One region of the Proteus sp. CA142267 genome, then DNA from elsewhere that is predicted to be linked to it. Evidence: predicted binding sites of a transcription regulator. Region 1 holds the regulator's gene; the other holds the start of a gene.
What was found. The regulator CRP, encoded in region 1, controls carbon source genes, mostly activating them, when cyclic AMP is high. The targets are predictions, from matches to a motif close to ATGTGANNNNNNTCACAT.
Positions count from the first base shown of each region.

Region 1 (8,519 bases):
GTTTGCCGGTGAAATTCCTATTCTTGGGGTTTGTCTTGGACATCAAGCGATAGGGCAAGCTTTTGGTGCATCGGTTATCAGAGCACGAGAAGTGATGCATGGTAAAAATTCATTAATACATCATAATCAACAAGGTGTTTTTAAGGGACTTAATCGACCTTTAAGTGTGACGCGTTACCACTCTTTGGTGATTGATGCGACAACATTACCAGTACCTTTTGAAGTGACGGCATGGAGCCAACATGATGGAAATGTTGATGAAATTATGGGAATTCGCCATCGTACACTGCCAATTGAAGGGGTTCAATTTCACCCGGAAAGTATTTTAAGTGAACAAGGACATGAGCTATTAAATAATTTCCTTAAATATTAAATGGATAGCATTTAAATAGCGAAATAACGTCTTTTTATACAAAACCACATTTGATTTTTTATTCATATTTAGTGATTATATTTTCATATTGAATATGGGTAACGATCAGGTGGGGTAATGACAAATCAAAGCATCAATAGGGCAACATACGATCAAGTAATGTTGCCAATTTATTCACCCGCAGAATTTATTCCTGTCAAAGGGATGGGTAGCCGTGTTTGGGATCAGCAAGGAAAATCGTATATCGATTTTGCTGGTGGTATTGCGGTTTTAGCACTAGGGCATGCTCATCCAGCTCTAAATCAAGCCTTGAAAGAACAAAGTGAGCAACTTTGGCACGTCAGTAATATTTTTACGAATGAACCTGCATTACGTTTAGCACAAAAATTAATAGATAACACATTTGCAGAACGTGTCTTTTTTGCCAATTCGGGTGCAGAAGCAAATGAAGCCGCATTTAAATTGGCTCGCCATTATGCCATTACTCGCCATAGCCCTTATAAAACTAAAATTATTGCCTTTCACAATGCATTTCATGGCAGAACGCTGTTTACAGTATCGGTTGGTGGACAACCTAAATATGCGGATGGTTTTGGTCCTAAGCCTGCCGATATCGTGCATGTACCGTTTAATGATTTAGATGCTGTTAAAGCGGTTATGGATGACCACACTTGTGCCGTTGTTTTAGAGCCAGTTCAAGGTGAAGGTGGCGTAACAGCGGCAACACCTGAGTTTATGAGAGGGCTACGTCGGTTGTGTGATAAGCATCAAGCTCTGCTTGTTCTTGATGAAGTACAAACAGGTATGGGGCGTACAGGTAAACTGTTTGCCTATATGAACTATGATGTGACACCAGACATTATTACAACCGCCAAAGCGCTGGGAAGCGGTTTTCCACTCAGTGCGATGTTAACAACATATGAGATAGCTTCCGCAATGGGTGTTGGAACGCATGGTACAACCTATGGTGGCAATCCATTAGCTTGTGCAGTGGGTAATGTCGCATTTGATTTAATTAATACACCAGAGGTACTTGAGGGTGTAGAAAAGCGCTATCAATGGATTGTGGATGAACTGGCGGCAATCAATCAAACGTACCAGGTCTTTTCGCAAATCCGTGGACAAGGTTTGTTGATAGGAGCGCAATTAGCGCCACAATATGAAGGTAAAGCCAAAGAGTTACTCGGTCTTGCTGCTAAACATGGCTTAATGATGTTAAACGCAGGGGCTGATGTGATGCGTTTTACACCGTCGTTAATTATTACTCAAGAAGAACTGCAAGAAGGAATGGTGGCATTGAAAGCGGCTATTGCAGAATTTGTAAAAGGATAGTATCAACTGAAAACCCCATCAACGAGGATGGGGTTTAACAAAAAGTATATCAATAGCCCTGTTATGGGCTATTGTTTGTTTCGAGCGGGAAAACTTAGCGAGTCCCGTAAACGACGATAGTTTTACCGTGTGCGGAGATCAAGTTTTGATCTTCCAGCATTTTCAGAATACGGCCTACAGTTTCGCGTGAACAACCAACGATTTGACCAATTTCCTGACGTGTAATTTTAATTTGCATGCCATCAGGATGCGTCATTGCATCGGGTTGTTTTGCTAAGTTTAATAAGGTTTGTGCAATACGGCCTGTTACATCAAGGAAAGCAAGGTTACCTACTTTTTCTGATGTTGTTTGTAATCTGTTCGCCATTTGAGCAGAAAGGCGCATCAGAATATCAGGGTTAACCTGAATTAATTGGCGGAATTTTTTATAGGAAATTTCTGCTACTTCACAGGCTGTTTTTGCTCGAACCCATGCACTACGTTCTTGATCTTCTTCAAATAATCCAAGTTCACCGATGAAATCCCCCTGATTTAGGTAGGAGAGGATCATTTCTTTTCCTTCTTCATCTTTAATAAGAACAGCCACGGAACCTTTAACAATATAATAAAGTGTTTCCGCTTTCTCACCTTGGTGGATCAGCGTGCTCTTGGATGGATATTTGTGAATATGGCAGTGTGACAAAAACCATTCAAGAGTCGGGTCTGTTTGCGGCTTGCCGAGAACCATTCGCGTTATCCTCTGTACGTTAAATGCAGCCTTTCAAAACGGATAGGTTCCCTTTTGAGACAGCGTGCTTAAAAATCCTATCTTTACCTATTAACTTCCTGAGAACACGGTAAGTTAATATGGAGTAGATTATAATAAATGAGAAAATAATGCATTGATCTTAACCACTATCATCAAGCAGATATTGTTTTTAACACAATTAGTGCATTAAGTCTCGTTTTACGCAGTCAGCATAATAAACCTATTTGCTAATTGCTAGTTGAATTATGAGAATGTACTCTTTTAGTTTCTGTCATCTTTAGGGGGAAAATAAATGGAAGCACGAGTTAAGTGGGTTGAAGATTTATCTTTTGTCGGTGAATCTTCATCAGGCCATCAAATTATGATGGATGGGAATTCGGGTGATAAAGCCCCAAGCCCAATGGAAATGGTATTAATTGCTGCGGGTGGATGTAGCGCTATTGATGTCGTAAGCATTTTACGTAAAGGTCGTCACCAAGTGACTGATTGTGAAGTGAAATTAACATCAGAGCGACGCGAAGAAGCCCCTCGTTTATTTACTGATATCAATTTACATTTTATTGTTTCAGGTAAAGAATTAACGGATAAAATTGTAGAACGAGCAGTTCAATTATCCGCAGAAAAATATTGTTCTGTTTCTTTAATGTTAGGAAAAGCAGCCAATATTACGCATTCATTTGAAATAAAAGATATTGACTAATTTTGATATTTTAAAATAAAGTTTAATTTGAAAAATAATATCCCATTAATTAAGGGATATTATTTTTATAGAGACAAATTTTATTTTGGTTAACTTATCTTTTCGCCATTTAATAATTTTTTGACTAATGGTGCCATAATTAATTCCATCGCTAATCCCAATTTCCCGCCCGGTACAACAATAGTGTTTATTGTTGACATAAACGAGCCATGTAACATCGCAAGTAAATAGGGAAAATCAATATCAGTTAAGCCACGAAAACGAATAACAATAAAGCTTTCATCAAGAGTGGGAATTGCTTTGGCAGAAAAAGGGTTCGAAGTATCAACGGTCGGAACGCGTTGGAAGTTAATGTGAGTGCGTGAAAATTGAGGAATAATGTAGCTAATATAATCATCCATTGAGCGTACAACTGAATCTCTTACCGCCTCTTGTGAGTGCCCCCTTTCTGTCGTGTCTCGGATAAGCTTTTGTATCCACTCTAGGTTGACGATAGGAACAACACCGACCAATAAATCAACATGTTGAGCGACATCATGTTCGTTGGTAACAACGCCGCCGTGCAATCCTTCATAAAAGAGAACATCAGTATTACTAGCTAATGGCTCCCAAGGAGTAAATGTTCCTGGTAATTGGTTGTAAGGGGTTGCTTCATCATAAGAGTGTAGATATTTGCGAGATTGCCCTTGTCCTGTATCGCTATATTGACTTAAGGTCTTACTCAGTAAGCTAAAATCATTTGCTTCAGGGCCAAAATAACTGATATGTCTACCTTGTTCTCTGGCTTTTCTTATCGCCATATCCATTTCAGGACGGGTATAGCGATGAAAACTATCTCCATCAATTAATGCAGCATTTGCATTGAGTTGTTGGAATATTTTACGAAAAGCTTGGCTTGTTGTGGTAGTTCCTGCACCACTTGAACCAGTCACTGCAATGATAGGATGCTTAATTGACATAGGTTATCCTTTTGCTAAATAAGGTTGGCCCTTATTGATGGCGATACATCGCTGACTTTGAATAACTAATCAGAGCGAAATTGCGATGCAGGCATAATATTGACGCTCTCATGAAGTTCAGACCAAACCAACACGGCCTCGCCGGATTTAAGTTGTTTTTTTACGTCGGCGACTTTTTGTTCAAGCGTTTTCTCTTGGATACCATAATCAGTACCTTCTCGTAAAACGAAACTTTCAATGAGATTGTCTAGTGTTTCAGTTGAAAGCTCGCTCCAAGGTATTATCATTTTGCTTTCTCCAAATAGGTCGCCAACCAATCAGGAATGCGGTTTTCTAGCCACATCACCGGTTTAGAGAGCTTTCCACCAACAAATCCCACATGCCCACCAAATTCTGTAAGTTGATACTCAATGTTATTGGGTAGCGTTTTGACATCAGGAATAACATCCGCAGACATAAATGGATCGTCTTTAGCATGAATGATAAGTGTCGTTTTCTTTATTTTATTTAATAAAGGCAACGCACTGCATTGGCGATAATAATCTAATGCATCTTTAAATCCGTGAATTTTAGACGTAATAAGATCGTCAAATTGACGTAGTTTTTTGATGGATTTTATCGTCAATAAGCTAATCGGTAAGGATTCTGGATAGCGAATAAGTTTTCGTGTTGCGTTACTTTTGAGCTCTTTTAACAGATACCATTGGTAAAAACGGGAAAAGCCATGTTCAATTTTTGTTGAGCATGGTTCTAGCATTAATGGCGCAGAGACAATAACAGCTGCATCTACAACCGCATTTTCACCACTTTCAGCGAGATAATAGGCAAGCATATTTCCACCAAGGGAATAGCCAACGGCGGCTGTTGGTTGCTCGCCAAATTCCTTTTTCAACCAATTTAAGAAGTAGCGAGCATCTTCTGTTTCACCTGAGTGATAAATGCGATTTTGTCTATTGGGTTCACCACTGCATCCTCTAAAATGCATCACAACGCTTAGCCAGCCTCTCTCTTTTGCGGCGGCTAACATGCCATGAGCATAAGGGCTACTAAACCCACCTTCTAAGCCATGAAAGATGACTAAGCGCGGTTTATCGAGTGCCGTTGCCGGATCTTCACTCCATGCTAAATCAACAAAATCATTGTCTGGAAGATTGAGCCGTTGCCAATGTGGCGTAAGTTGTGGCGTCCTACGTACAATTCTTGGTAAGAGCGTTTGTAAATGTGGATTTTTAGCCCAACGCATTGGATTAAAGTATTGAGACATATTTTCCGTCTATCAAAATGAATTAACACTTGTTTGCTAAATAACATACTGCTATTTTCGGTGAAAATAAAACGCCTGTCACATCTTTGAGCACACTTCATGACAATTAGCCTTATTTTTTCTTTAACTATTTTCCTGTTTATTGCAGCGATAACACCAGGACCAAACAATTTACTGCTTACTTCATCAGGGGCAAATGTGGGCTTTAAAGGCTCGTTAAAGCTAATGGCCGGCATTATGCTGGGTATGCAATGCGTTTTATTGAGCTCTGCATTTGGTGTTGCCGCATTATTGATAATTTATCCTGCACTGCATATCGGATTGAAGATAGTCGGGAGTGCGTATTTACTTTGGCTTGCTTGGAAAACAGCGACATCATCTTATCAGCGTTTAGATATTCCAGCAAAAACACCACAAGCAGTAAGTTGGTTTCAAGGCGGATTATTGCAATTTCTAAATCCAAAAGCGTGGATGATGGGATTAGGTGCAGTAGGGAGCTTTAGTCTATCGGGTGATGCTTATTTTAGCTCTGTCATTGCTATTGGTCTTGTTATGGTTATTGTTAATTTCGTTGCTGGTATTGTTTGGATATTAGGTGGAACATTAATTAGTCTATTTTTACAAAGCAGACGCTCTTGGTTTGTTTTCAATATTTCAATGGGATTATTAACGGCGCTCTGCGTCCCTTTGATTTGGATAGAGTAATTTCAGAAAATACTTATAAATCAAGGGATAATCAAATTTTTTTGATTTAAATGATGTTTTTTTAAGATTGGTTGAAATGATCTCTCTTGATGTGTATCAAAAAAAGAGTATTCCTCTATAAAAAGAGAGATCTACGATCGCCCACTGACACAATCATTCATGTTAAAGTACTCTCTTGTATAAAGTAATGACTGATTTTTTAGTCGTTATATAGTTCTCATTATTCAACTATTTGATTTTTTTATTTCTCATTATTAACACCATTAAAATGGAAAAATAACTATTTTATATAGGAATTATTTATTCTTTTTACTATTTCTATTAAAGTGATTTTTATTACGTTTATGTTTTTGAATTGTTATTAAATGAATGGAAGTGTTTGAAAATAACAATTTATTAAGAGTAAATAGATTAAGTTTATATCGTTCTATTGACCTAAAAGAATAAATTATTATTTAAAATAGAGAGGGGGAATAAATTAAGTATTATAAATGTAGGGACTGATGAGTATCGTTCTGATTGAAAAGATAATTATAAAACTATTATAAAAACAAGTATTCTAATAATAAGATGATTTTTTCTATACTTTATTGTTGTTCATTATCTCTTTTGAATTGATTTTTTTTCTAAAAAATTAATTGTTTTAGGTATTAAATACTGTACCAAGAATTACTTAATATATAACTATATAGTACTCGAAGTGGATATTGTCATTATGCCGACATTAACGAAAATTGCCTGGATAAAGCCGGGTATGGCTACGAATCAGCGAAAAATAGCAGACTACATTTTAGATAATCCAGAGAAAACAATCACTTTATCGTCACAGCAACTTGCTGAAACAATGGGTGTGAGTCAATCTGCTATTGTTAAATTTAGTCAAAAAATAGGATTCAAAGGTTTTCCTTCTTTGAAACTCGCCATTAGTGAAGAGTTAGGTCGAAAAAACGCGAATTCAGAGGCAAACCCTAGCCTATTACATAATCAAATAGGCTCGGAAGATAGTTTAGAGGTTATCGCACAAAAACTCGCTCAAGAGAAAAATAATTCAATTTGCGATACAACGCGCCAAATTAATTACCTTCATTTTGAAAAGGTGATCCAGCTTATTGATGAAGCTCAGCGAGTTCAGATTATTGGTATTGGTGGCTCAGGATTAGTCGCAAGAGATTTAAGCTATAAATTACAAAAAATAGGAATAACCACGCTGATTGAAACAGATCATCATGTTCAGATATCTGTTGCCCAAATGTTAAGCCCAAAGGATTTACAGATAGTTATTTCTTATAGTGGCAAAAGAAAAGATATGTTAGTTGCGGCTTCTGTAGCTAAAAAACAGGGAGCAAAAATCATTGCTATTACAGGAGAAAAACACTCTCCATTAGGAAGAATTTCTGATTATATATTAGAAACAATTGCGGATGAAGGTGAGTGGCGAAGTGCTTCAATCTCTTCACGTACAGCACAAAACACGATCACTGACCTCATTTTTATGGCGTTATTAAAGAAACGTGATGAGTGTGCGAAGACATTAGTGCTAAGTTCACAGGCATTAATTAATAGCCTAGATAATTAAAAAATTTGAACTGATTCAAAAAATTAATATTTAAACATAGGTGTTTACACTTATTACTAAAGTTATTCTCCTAACGGCCGAAACGATAGTTATTTAGGCAGTCTTTTTTTGTTGAGATGTTTTAATTTCAATGTCGAGGAGAGTAACTAATGCGTAACAATCAACCGGTGACACAGCGAGAATACCCGGTATCTGAAAACGCAACACTGATGTCGACGACAGATCTTGATGGCAATATTATTTATGCCAACGAGGACTTTGTCGAAGCCAGTGGGTTTTCAGTGGAAGAACTAGTGGGACAACCCCACAATATTGTCCGACATCCAGATATCCCTTCAGCAGTTTTTAAGGATATGTGGAAAACGTTAAAACAAGGAGAGGTTTGGACTGGGATCGTGAAGAATCGGCGTAAAAATGGGGATTACTATTGGGTAAGGGCGAATATTACCCCTATTATACGTCAGGGTAAAATTCAAAGTTTTATGTCAGTAAGGACTTCTGCAAGAAAAGAGGAAATAGCACAAGCCTCAGCGCTTTACGCCGCGTTTAATCAAGGTAAGTATCCTTCACACATGTTTTTAAAAGGCGCTTTTGTTTATAAAGGATGGCAACGTTGGCGCTCATGGAATCAGACAATTTCATTAAAAAAACGACTTCGTCTTTTTATCCTCTTACCTCTACCTTTTATGTTGTTGAGTGCATGGTTTGCTGGTTTATCGGGTTATGCTCTTTTTATGCATATGGCGATTTTGCTGGTATTACTGATGGCAAATGAACGTATTCTCTATTTTCAGATTGTTAAGCCAATTAGACTCCTGAATGAGCAAGCGAATCGAGTTGCAACTGGCGATGAACATAACGT
Region 1 is NZ_QPMG01000009.1:159,605-168,123, forward strand. Features, by position in the region: gene C0T34_RS14705 (aminodeoxychorismate synthase component II) at 1-373, shown strand, start outside; gene C0T34_RS14710 (aspartate aminotransferase family protein) at 491-1,705, shown strand; gene crp (cAMP-activated global transcriptional regulator CRP) at 1,800-2,432, opposite strand; gene C0T34_RS14720 (OsmC family protein) at 2,746-3,153, shown strand; gene C0T34_RS14725 (phosphoribulokinase) at 3,243-4,112, opposite strand; gene C0T34_RS14730 (YheU family protein) at 4,178-4,399, opposite strand; gene C0T34_RS14735 (hydrolase) at 4,396-5,376, opposite strand; gene C0T34_RS14740 (LysE family translocator) at 5,476-6,081, shown strand; gene C0T34_RS14745 (SIS domain-containing protein) at 6,797-7,657, shown strand; gene C0T34_RS14750 (PAS domain-containing methyl-accepting chemotaxis protein) at 7,807-8,519, shown strand, end outside.

Region 2 (8,519 bases), on a different contig from region 1:
AAAAATGTTTATATATTTTTAAATTTTAGCCAATTCATTGGCTTTTTTTATATCAAATTGCGGTGAGTTTGATTTTCTTCTATGAAGATATGTTATTTTTTTATGGGAAAATTTATTTATTTCATCGATTTCATTATCATTAATCAAAAAAGACATAATCAAATATACGTAAGGTGTTTGTTTTGTGATGTCGATATTGTTTTTTACAAATGATAAGAGAGAGAGACATTTGATGCATTTATATTATTCATAGTTTAATAAAATTGAATAAAAATAGTCATAAAATACTAAGAAATATTTCTTTTATCTATGGTTGGTATAATGAAACATTTATATCGGGTTTTATAGATGCCGATTATGGGATGCTTAAGTTGTTATTGAATAAATAAAACACTTCACTTTATGCCTGTTAATACGGATAAACCGGCTCCTTTCATACTCCCAAAGGAGTAATTTCTAAGTGGAATGCACAAATATCGACCTTTATTACGTTATTACTTTAGCAGACTCAAACTAACAAACCTCATTTTGATAATATTTTATTGAAACTATGTTTCTTATAAAACCAAGATAGCTAGAGATATAAAATATTTATATTTCTATATTTTGAGCACTAATTAATAATCAACGTGATTAAGTCTATTTATTTTTTATCAGATAAGAATAAAAGTACGATTGCAAATCGTAACGTGAACACGATGGTTTCAAATAACATTTCGTTATAGTCATTTTATGAGGGAAATAAGGTAAGAGTGAAATAATTATACCAACTGATGAAAGAGGAGGAGAGTTTGACGCACTCTGTAATCACTTGTAAGGCATTTTCTATAATGTGGTAATGCAATGATGCTACTTAAGAGATAAGTTGCTCAGCGCCTTTTTTAGAGCCAATTATAAACATACAAAGAAAGGCACTGTTTTTATAGTAAAAATAAAACCCACTAACTAAGTGTAAGTACTTATAGTTTATGACTAAATAATGACTTATTGCGACTAACTTCTCAATCTTAAAAATCAGTAGCAAAGTGTATATAGAATAATATAGATAAGTAAGAAACCATAAAAAACACCCAGCCATAAGACTGGGTGTTTATTTAAGAACAAATAACCGAAATATTGAGGATCATACTAACACAGCGTGTTTCGATTATTTTTTACTGCTTTTTTTAGCAGGTTTTGTCTCTTCTTTCACTTCAACAACGGGGTGTTCATTAAATTCACGACCGTAGTAAGAATCTAATAACAGTTGTTTTAATTCAGAGATCAGTGGGTAACGTGGGTTAGCACCAGTACACTGATCGTCAAACGCATCTTCAGATAATTTATCAACTCTTGCTAAGAAATCACTTTCTTGAACACCAGCTTCACGAATAGAAGATGGAATTCCTAAGGAAGATTTCATTTCTTCTAACCAAGCTAATAATTTCTCAATTTTAGCAGCAGTACGGTCACCCGGTGCTGAAAGTTCTAAGTGGTCAGCAATTTCAGCATAACGACGACGTGCTTGAGGACGGTCGTATTGGCTAAATGCAGTTTGTTTAGTTGGGTTGTCATTAGCGTTATAACGAATAACGTTTGAAATTAATAACGCATTAGCTAAACCGTGAGGAATATGGAATTCAGAGCCTAATTTATGCGCCATTGAGTGACAAACACCCAAGAATGCGTTAGCAAAAGCGATACCTGCAATAGTTGCTGCGTTATGAACACGCTCACGAGCAACAGGGTTTTTAGCACCTTCATGATAACTTGCAGGTAGATATTCTTTCAGTAATTTTAATGCTTGTAGTGCTTGTCCATCAGAATATTCGTTCGCTAATACAGAAACGTAAGCTTCTAATGCGTGAGTTACAGCGTCTAAACCACCAAATGCACACAGAGATTTAGGCATATTCATAACAAGGTTTGCATCAACGATAGCCATATCTGGTGTTAATGCATAGTCTGCTAATGGGTATTTCTGACCTGTTTCATCATCAGTTACTACTGCAAATGGTGTTACTTCCGAGCCTGTACCTGATGTTGTTGTGATAGCAACCATTTGTGCTTTCACACCCATTTTTGGGAATTTGTAAATACGTTTACGGATATCCATAAAGCGTAATGCTAATTCTTCGAAGTGAGTTTCTGGGTGCTCATACATAACCCACATGATTTTTGCAGCATCCATTGGTGAACCACCACCTAATGCGATGATCACGTCAGGTTTAAAGTTGTTCATCTGTTCTGCGCCTTTACGCACAACGCTTAATGTTGGATCTGCTTCAACCTCAAAGAAGACTTCTGTTTCAACACCAAATTTTTTCAGTACACGAGTGACTTCATCAACATAACCATTGTTGAATAAGAAACCATCGGTCACGATAAAGGCACGTTTTTTACCATCAGTCGCAATCTCTTCCAGTGCGATAGGTAAACAACCACGGCGGAAGTAAATAGATTTAGGAAGTTTATGCCACAACATATTTTCTGCTCTTTTCGCCACGGTTTTAGTGTTGATAAGGTGTTTTGGCCCTACGTTTTCAGAAATGGAGTTACCACCCCATGAACCACAACCTAATGTTAGAGAAGGAGCAAGTTTAAAGTTGTATAAGTCACCAATACCACCTTGAGATGCTGGAGTATTGATTAAAATACGAGATGTTTTCATCTTGTCGCCGAAGTAGGCAACATGTTCAGGGCAGTTATCTTGATCTGTATATAAGCAAGAAGTATGACCGATACCACCCATCTCAACTAATTTTTCAGCTTTTAGTACTGCATCTTCAAATGATTGAGCATGATACATTGCTAATAGTGGAGATAATTTCTCGTGAGCAAACGGCTCAGCTTCGGTTGTTTCTTTTACTTCACCAATTAAAATTTTGGTATTTACGGGTACTTCAATGCCGGCCATTTCAGCAATTTTTGTTGCAGGTTGACCTACAATAGCTGCGTTTAAGTTACCGTCTTTTAAGATAATATCTTGAACAGCTTTTAATTCTTTACCTGTCAGCATGTAACCGCCGTGAGTAGAGAAACGCTCACGAACTTGTTTATAAATGCTGTCAACAACGATAACAGATTGCTCTGACGCACAAATTACGCCGTTATCGAAAGTTTTAGACATTAAGATTGAAGCTACGGCACGTTTGATATCAGCAGAGTCATCAATAACAACTGGTGTATTACCTGCGCCAACACCGATAGCTGGTTTACCAGAACTATACGCTGCTTTAACCATGCCTGGACCACCTGTCGCTAAGATCAGGTTAATATCATCATGGTGCATTAATGCGTTAGATAGAGCGACTGAAGGCTCATCAATCCAACCAATAATATCTTTTGGTGCGCCTGCTGCGATAGCTGCATTTAAGACGATTTCAGCCGCACGGTTTGTCGCTTCTTTTGCACGAGGGTGTGGAGAAAAGATAATACCATTACGTGTTTTTAAGCTAATTAATGCTTTAAAAATCGCAGTAGAAGTTGGGTTAGTTGTTGGTACGATACCACAGATGATCCCAATAGGTTCAGCGATGGTCATTGTGCCGTAAGTCAGATCTTCAGATAAGATCCCGCAGGTTTTTTCGTCTTTATACGCATTGTAGATATACTCAGAAGCAAAGTGGTTTTTAATCACTTTATCTTCAACGATACCCATACCAGACTCTTTAACAGCCAATTTTGCAAGAGGAATACGGGCATCAGCGGCAGCTAATGCAGCAGCACGGAAAATAGCATCAACTTGTTCTTGAGAGAAGTTAGCAAATTCACGTTGAGCTTTTTTTACACGAGCAACCAAATCATTGAGTTCAGTAACGTTAGTTACAGACATAAAGAGACTCCTGATAAAATGTTAAATTTTTTAAGCAAATTAGCCGTTTTCATCATAACTAATAAGAATAGCCTAGATAGATGATAGTGTGCTTATTTCAGTAATAATTATTAGAGGGCATAATTTGCTTAAAAAACTTAAAAAAAACAATAATAAAGACAAATATATTTTCGAAGTAACCCTCTTTCTTCGAATGATAACAGCTTATCATCTTTCTAATTAATTAACGTGATATATGTCACAAAAATAGCAAGCTGACACCTTTCAGCATGGCTATTTATGAGAATAATTCTTATATGCAATAAATGTTCAACGATTTTTTTGTCGTACAGTTTATTTCGATATAAAATTAAACCACTAGGTTTTGATCGGTTTACAAGAGAATATTTTAGGTAAAAACTTGTTAACTAATAGAATTAACTGGTTTATTGATTTAAAGTAACGCGCATTTTTTGGAGTTACTCTATCTTTTATAGAATAATTCGCATGTTTATTAGCCAAGAAGGGGCTTTTCATGGGGTCACTGCTGGATTTATCCGGTTATATTAAATTTTTTGTCGGTCTTTTTGCGATTGTAAACCCAATTGGTATTTTGCCTGTCTTTATCAGTATGACGAGTTATCAAACTGATGCAGGGCGTAACAAAACAAACTTAATTGCGAATGGCTCCGTTGCAATTATTTTAGTTTCTTCTCTGTTAATCGGTGATTCTATACTGAGTATTTTCGGTATTTCTATCGACTCGTTTCGTATAGCAGGGGGAATGCTGATTGTTACTATTGCGATGACCATGATAAATGGGCGTTTAGGAGAAGATAAACAAAATAATCAGGAACGAAACGAATCCGCAGTACGTAATAGTGTTGCTGTTGTGCCTTTAGCATTACCATTAATGGCCGGGCCTGGAGCAATCAGTTCTTGTATTGTGTGGAGTTCTCGTTGGGAAGGTTTTACTAACTTTTTAGGATTAGCCGCAACCAGCATCTTTTTTGCATTTTGTTGTTGGTTGCTGTTTCGCAGTGCAACACTATTAGTGAAATATTTAGGACAAACAGGCATTAACGTGGTTACTCGTATAATGGGTTTATTATTAATGTCGTTAGGTATTGAATTTATTGTGACCGGATTACGTTCTATTTTCCCGGGCTTATTAGTTTAAACACAGCGCAGAACAATTAAAAAACGGTACGACTAAACAGTACTATTAAAAACGAGCAGTATTAATAACGTAATACTGCTCGGTTCCTTTCTTTTATTTATTCTCTTTTATCTCAATCAAGACGATGTATCCCTTTTGATAACGCATCTCGATCGTAATGTTGTGTTAATTCACCATTTTCCATTAATGCCGCTCGGTCCGACATATGTGCAATAACATCTGCATCATGGCTGACAAGTAAATAAGTCATATTATGCTGTTTTTTCAGTGTGTTAAGCAGATTTAAGATCTCGGCTTGTACTGACATATCTAGCGCTGAAGTTGGTTCATCTAAAAGTAATAGTTGAGGTTGCAATAAAAGGGCTCTTGCAATGGCAACACGTTGACGTTGTCCTCCCGAAAGTTGATGAGGATAACGACTCGTCACATCGACAGGCAAACCAACTTGGGTTAATGCTTGCTCAATTGTCTCTTTATCAAAAGGAATTTGGTGGATTTTTAAAGGCTCAGAGAACGCTCGTTCAATACGGTGTTGAGGGTGTAAAGAGGCGTAGGGATCTTGAAACACCATTTGTATATTACGGCGCAAAGCCCCTTGAAAACGTTGTTGAGGTTTAATTGTTTGCCCTAAAAGCGATATATTACCTTGCCAATGAGGCAATAATCCTGCGATCACGCGCAACACAGTCGATTTTCCACAACCAGAACGACCAATTAAGCTAAAGGTTTCGCCTTGTTGAACATGTAGATTTATCCCTTTTACAACGTGCTTTGCTTGTTTACCTTGTTCAAATTGAACATGTAAATCATGAATATCAATTAGCATGATGTAGCCCCTTAAAATTAAGCGTTCTATCTAATACTGGCAATTGAGTGCCATAAGTGCTTGCATTAGGTCTACATGTCCAAAGTGTACGAGTATAAGGATGTGACGCAGTCGGTAGCGTTTTAGCATCGAGTTCATCAACTTGTTCGCCTTGATACATCACCATGACGCGCTCGCAATATTCAGCAACAAGGGGTAAATCATGGCTAATCAGCAATAAACCCATATTACGCTGTTCACACTGAGTAGTGATCAGTTCAAGGATTTGATGGCGTAACTGAGCATCCAGTGCAGATGTTGGCTCATCGGCAATTAAAATAGTCGGGTTATTAATTAGCGCAATAGCTATCATTGCTCGTTGCCCCATACCACCTGATAATTCACCGGGATAACGATAAATATTCTGTTCAGGTAAGCCGACAGACAGCAGGGTATCGATGATAAGTTGACGCCTATCTTGACGTGAAAGTTTTTGATGTTGTTTTACGGTTTCTTCTACTTGCTGATAAATAGTTTTTACAGGATTTAATGCATAGCGAGGATCTTGTAATACCATTGAAATCGTATTACCGCGGATGTTATTCCATTGGCGAGATGAAAAATCTAATAGATTATTTCCTTGTAGGTTCAGTGTCTCTGCACTGATTTTTCCCGGATGACGAACAAGCCCCATTAATGCACGAGCGGTCATTGATTTGCCAGAGCCAGATTCACCAACAACCGCCAAACGTTCTTGACCCAAAGTAAAAGAGACATTATTGACAACTCTTGCCTTTGGAAAATCGATGCAGAGGTTGTTTACCTCAATTAATGGTGTTTTATTCATGGGTATCTCCTAATACATCACGTAATCCATCACCCAATAAATTAAATGCCAGACTGCTGATTAAAATTGCCATACCCGGAATAGCTGCAACCCACCATTGATCAAAAATAACGGGCATACCTTCTGCGATCATCGCTCCCCATTCCGCCATCGGCGGGCGTGCACCTAATCCAAGGAAGCCCAATCCGGCTGCCGCGAGAATAATCACGGCTAAGTTCAGTGCTAAACGCACAATGGCTGAAGGTAAACATAGCGGTAAGATATGTCCCCATAACAGTCGAATACCTTTAATTCCCATCATTTCGGCAGCAGCAAGATAATCGCTATTGCGTAAATGTTGTATTTCACTACGAGATTGTCGTGCATAAGCTGGCCATGCAGTTAAAGCCAATGCTAACGCGCCATTCAGCAGACCAGGCCCCAACATTGCGACAAAGGCGAAGGCGAGAATAAGAGAAGGCATCGACATCACAATATCAGTGAATCGCATTAAAATGCGTTCAGTCCAACCACCGTAATACCCAGATAAAATCCCAATTAATAATCCTAAAGGTAGCGTAATAAGCGCCACCAGCCCCACTAAGCCTAGCATTGGGCGAGTACCGTAAATAAGTCGAGAAAGAATATCGCGCCCATAATTATCTGTCCCTAACCAATGTTCAGCATTGGGGGGTAATAAACGTTGGGCAGCATGTTGCAAATTCGGATCGTAAGGAGCTAACCAAGGTGCAAAAATAGCAATAATTAACAGCACAATAAGCAACGATAAACCGATAAATGCAGAAGGCGAACGCGCTATTTTTCTTAAAAATGGAGATGACATTAGCGGAGCCTCGGATCAGTCAAACGAATAACGATATCGGTCATATTATTGATAAAGACAAAGCATAAACCGATAACTAAAGTACCGCCCATAATGGCTGTGGTATCACCTGCAAAAAGTGCTGTTGTAAGATATCGACCAATTCCTGGCCAAGAAAAGACTGTTTCTGTTAATACGGCACCTTCTAACATGCCAGTGTAAGACAAGGCGATAATGGTCATTAAGACACCACAAATATTAGGCAGTACGTGATAAAAAAGAATACGTAATTCGCCAATACCTTTTGCTCTTGCTAACGTGACATACTCTTTATTCATTTCGTTTAAACAGGCTGAACGAGTTAAACGAGTAATAGAAGCAAGGGCAAAATAAGATAATAAAGAAACCGGTAAAATAAGGTGTGATAACGCATTAAAGAAAGCATCTTTATCGCCAGCTAATAACGTATCAATTAGTGCAAAACCCGTTACGGGTTCAATGGTGAATTGATAAATATCGTCTAATCGTCCGGGGCCTGCTGTCCATTGTAATGTGGCATAGAAAAGCAATAGCAAAATCAAACCTAGCCAGAAAATAGGGACTGAGCTCCCTAATAGCGTCAGAATTCGCAAAATAAAATCGAGCGGTGTTCCCACAAAACGTGCACATAAAACGCCGAATAAAATACCAAGACTGGCACCAATCAGTAATGCAACAGTTGCTAATTCCAATGTGGCGGGAAAAGTCGCCAATAAATCATCAAGAACGGGTTGTCCTGTTGATGTTGCTGTACCTAAATGCCCTTGTAACAGCGCTTCTACATAATGAAAAAACTGCATGTAGATAGGTAAATCTAGCCCTAATTCATGTTTTACTTGGTTATAGGTTTCGAGGCTTGCGTGATCACCAACAATTTGTAAGACAGGATCAACCGGCGAAAGAGCTGAAAGCGTAAAAGTGATGACAAGAAGCCCTAAAAGAGTCAGTACCAGAGTCAATATTCCTTGAGCAAAGGTAATTAACTGATCTTTTAAACGAATAGGTAACGTCATAGCAGTATTCATACAGCAATAGCCTAGTGAAATGGCAAAA
Region 2 is NZ_QPMG01000001.1:397,638-406,156, reverse strand. Features, by position in the region: gene adhE (bifunctional acetaldehyde-CoA/alcohol dehydrogenase) at 1,148-3,814, opposite strand; gene C0T34_RS01875 (YchE family NAAT transporter) at 4,329-4,973, shown strand; gene C0T34_RS01870 (ABC transporter ATP-binding protein) at 5,086-5,799, opposite strand; gene C0T34_RS01865 (ABC transporter ATP-binding protein) at 5,789-6,625, opposite strand; gene C0T34_RS01860 (ABC transporter permease) at 6,618-7,448, opposite strand; gene C0T34_RS01855 (ABC transporter permease) at 7,448-8,491, opposite strand.
Region 2: a site for CRP is predicted at 4,041-4,058, ahead of adhE (bifunctional acetaldehyde-CoA/alcohol dehydrogenase). Genes of this name have one in related genera too.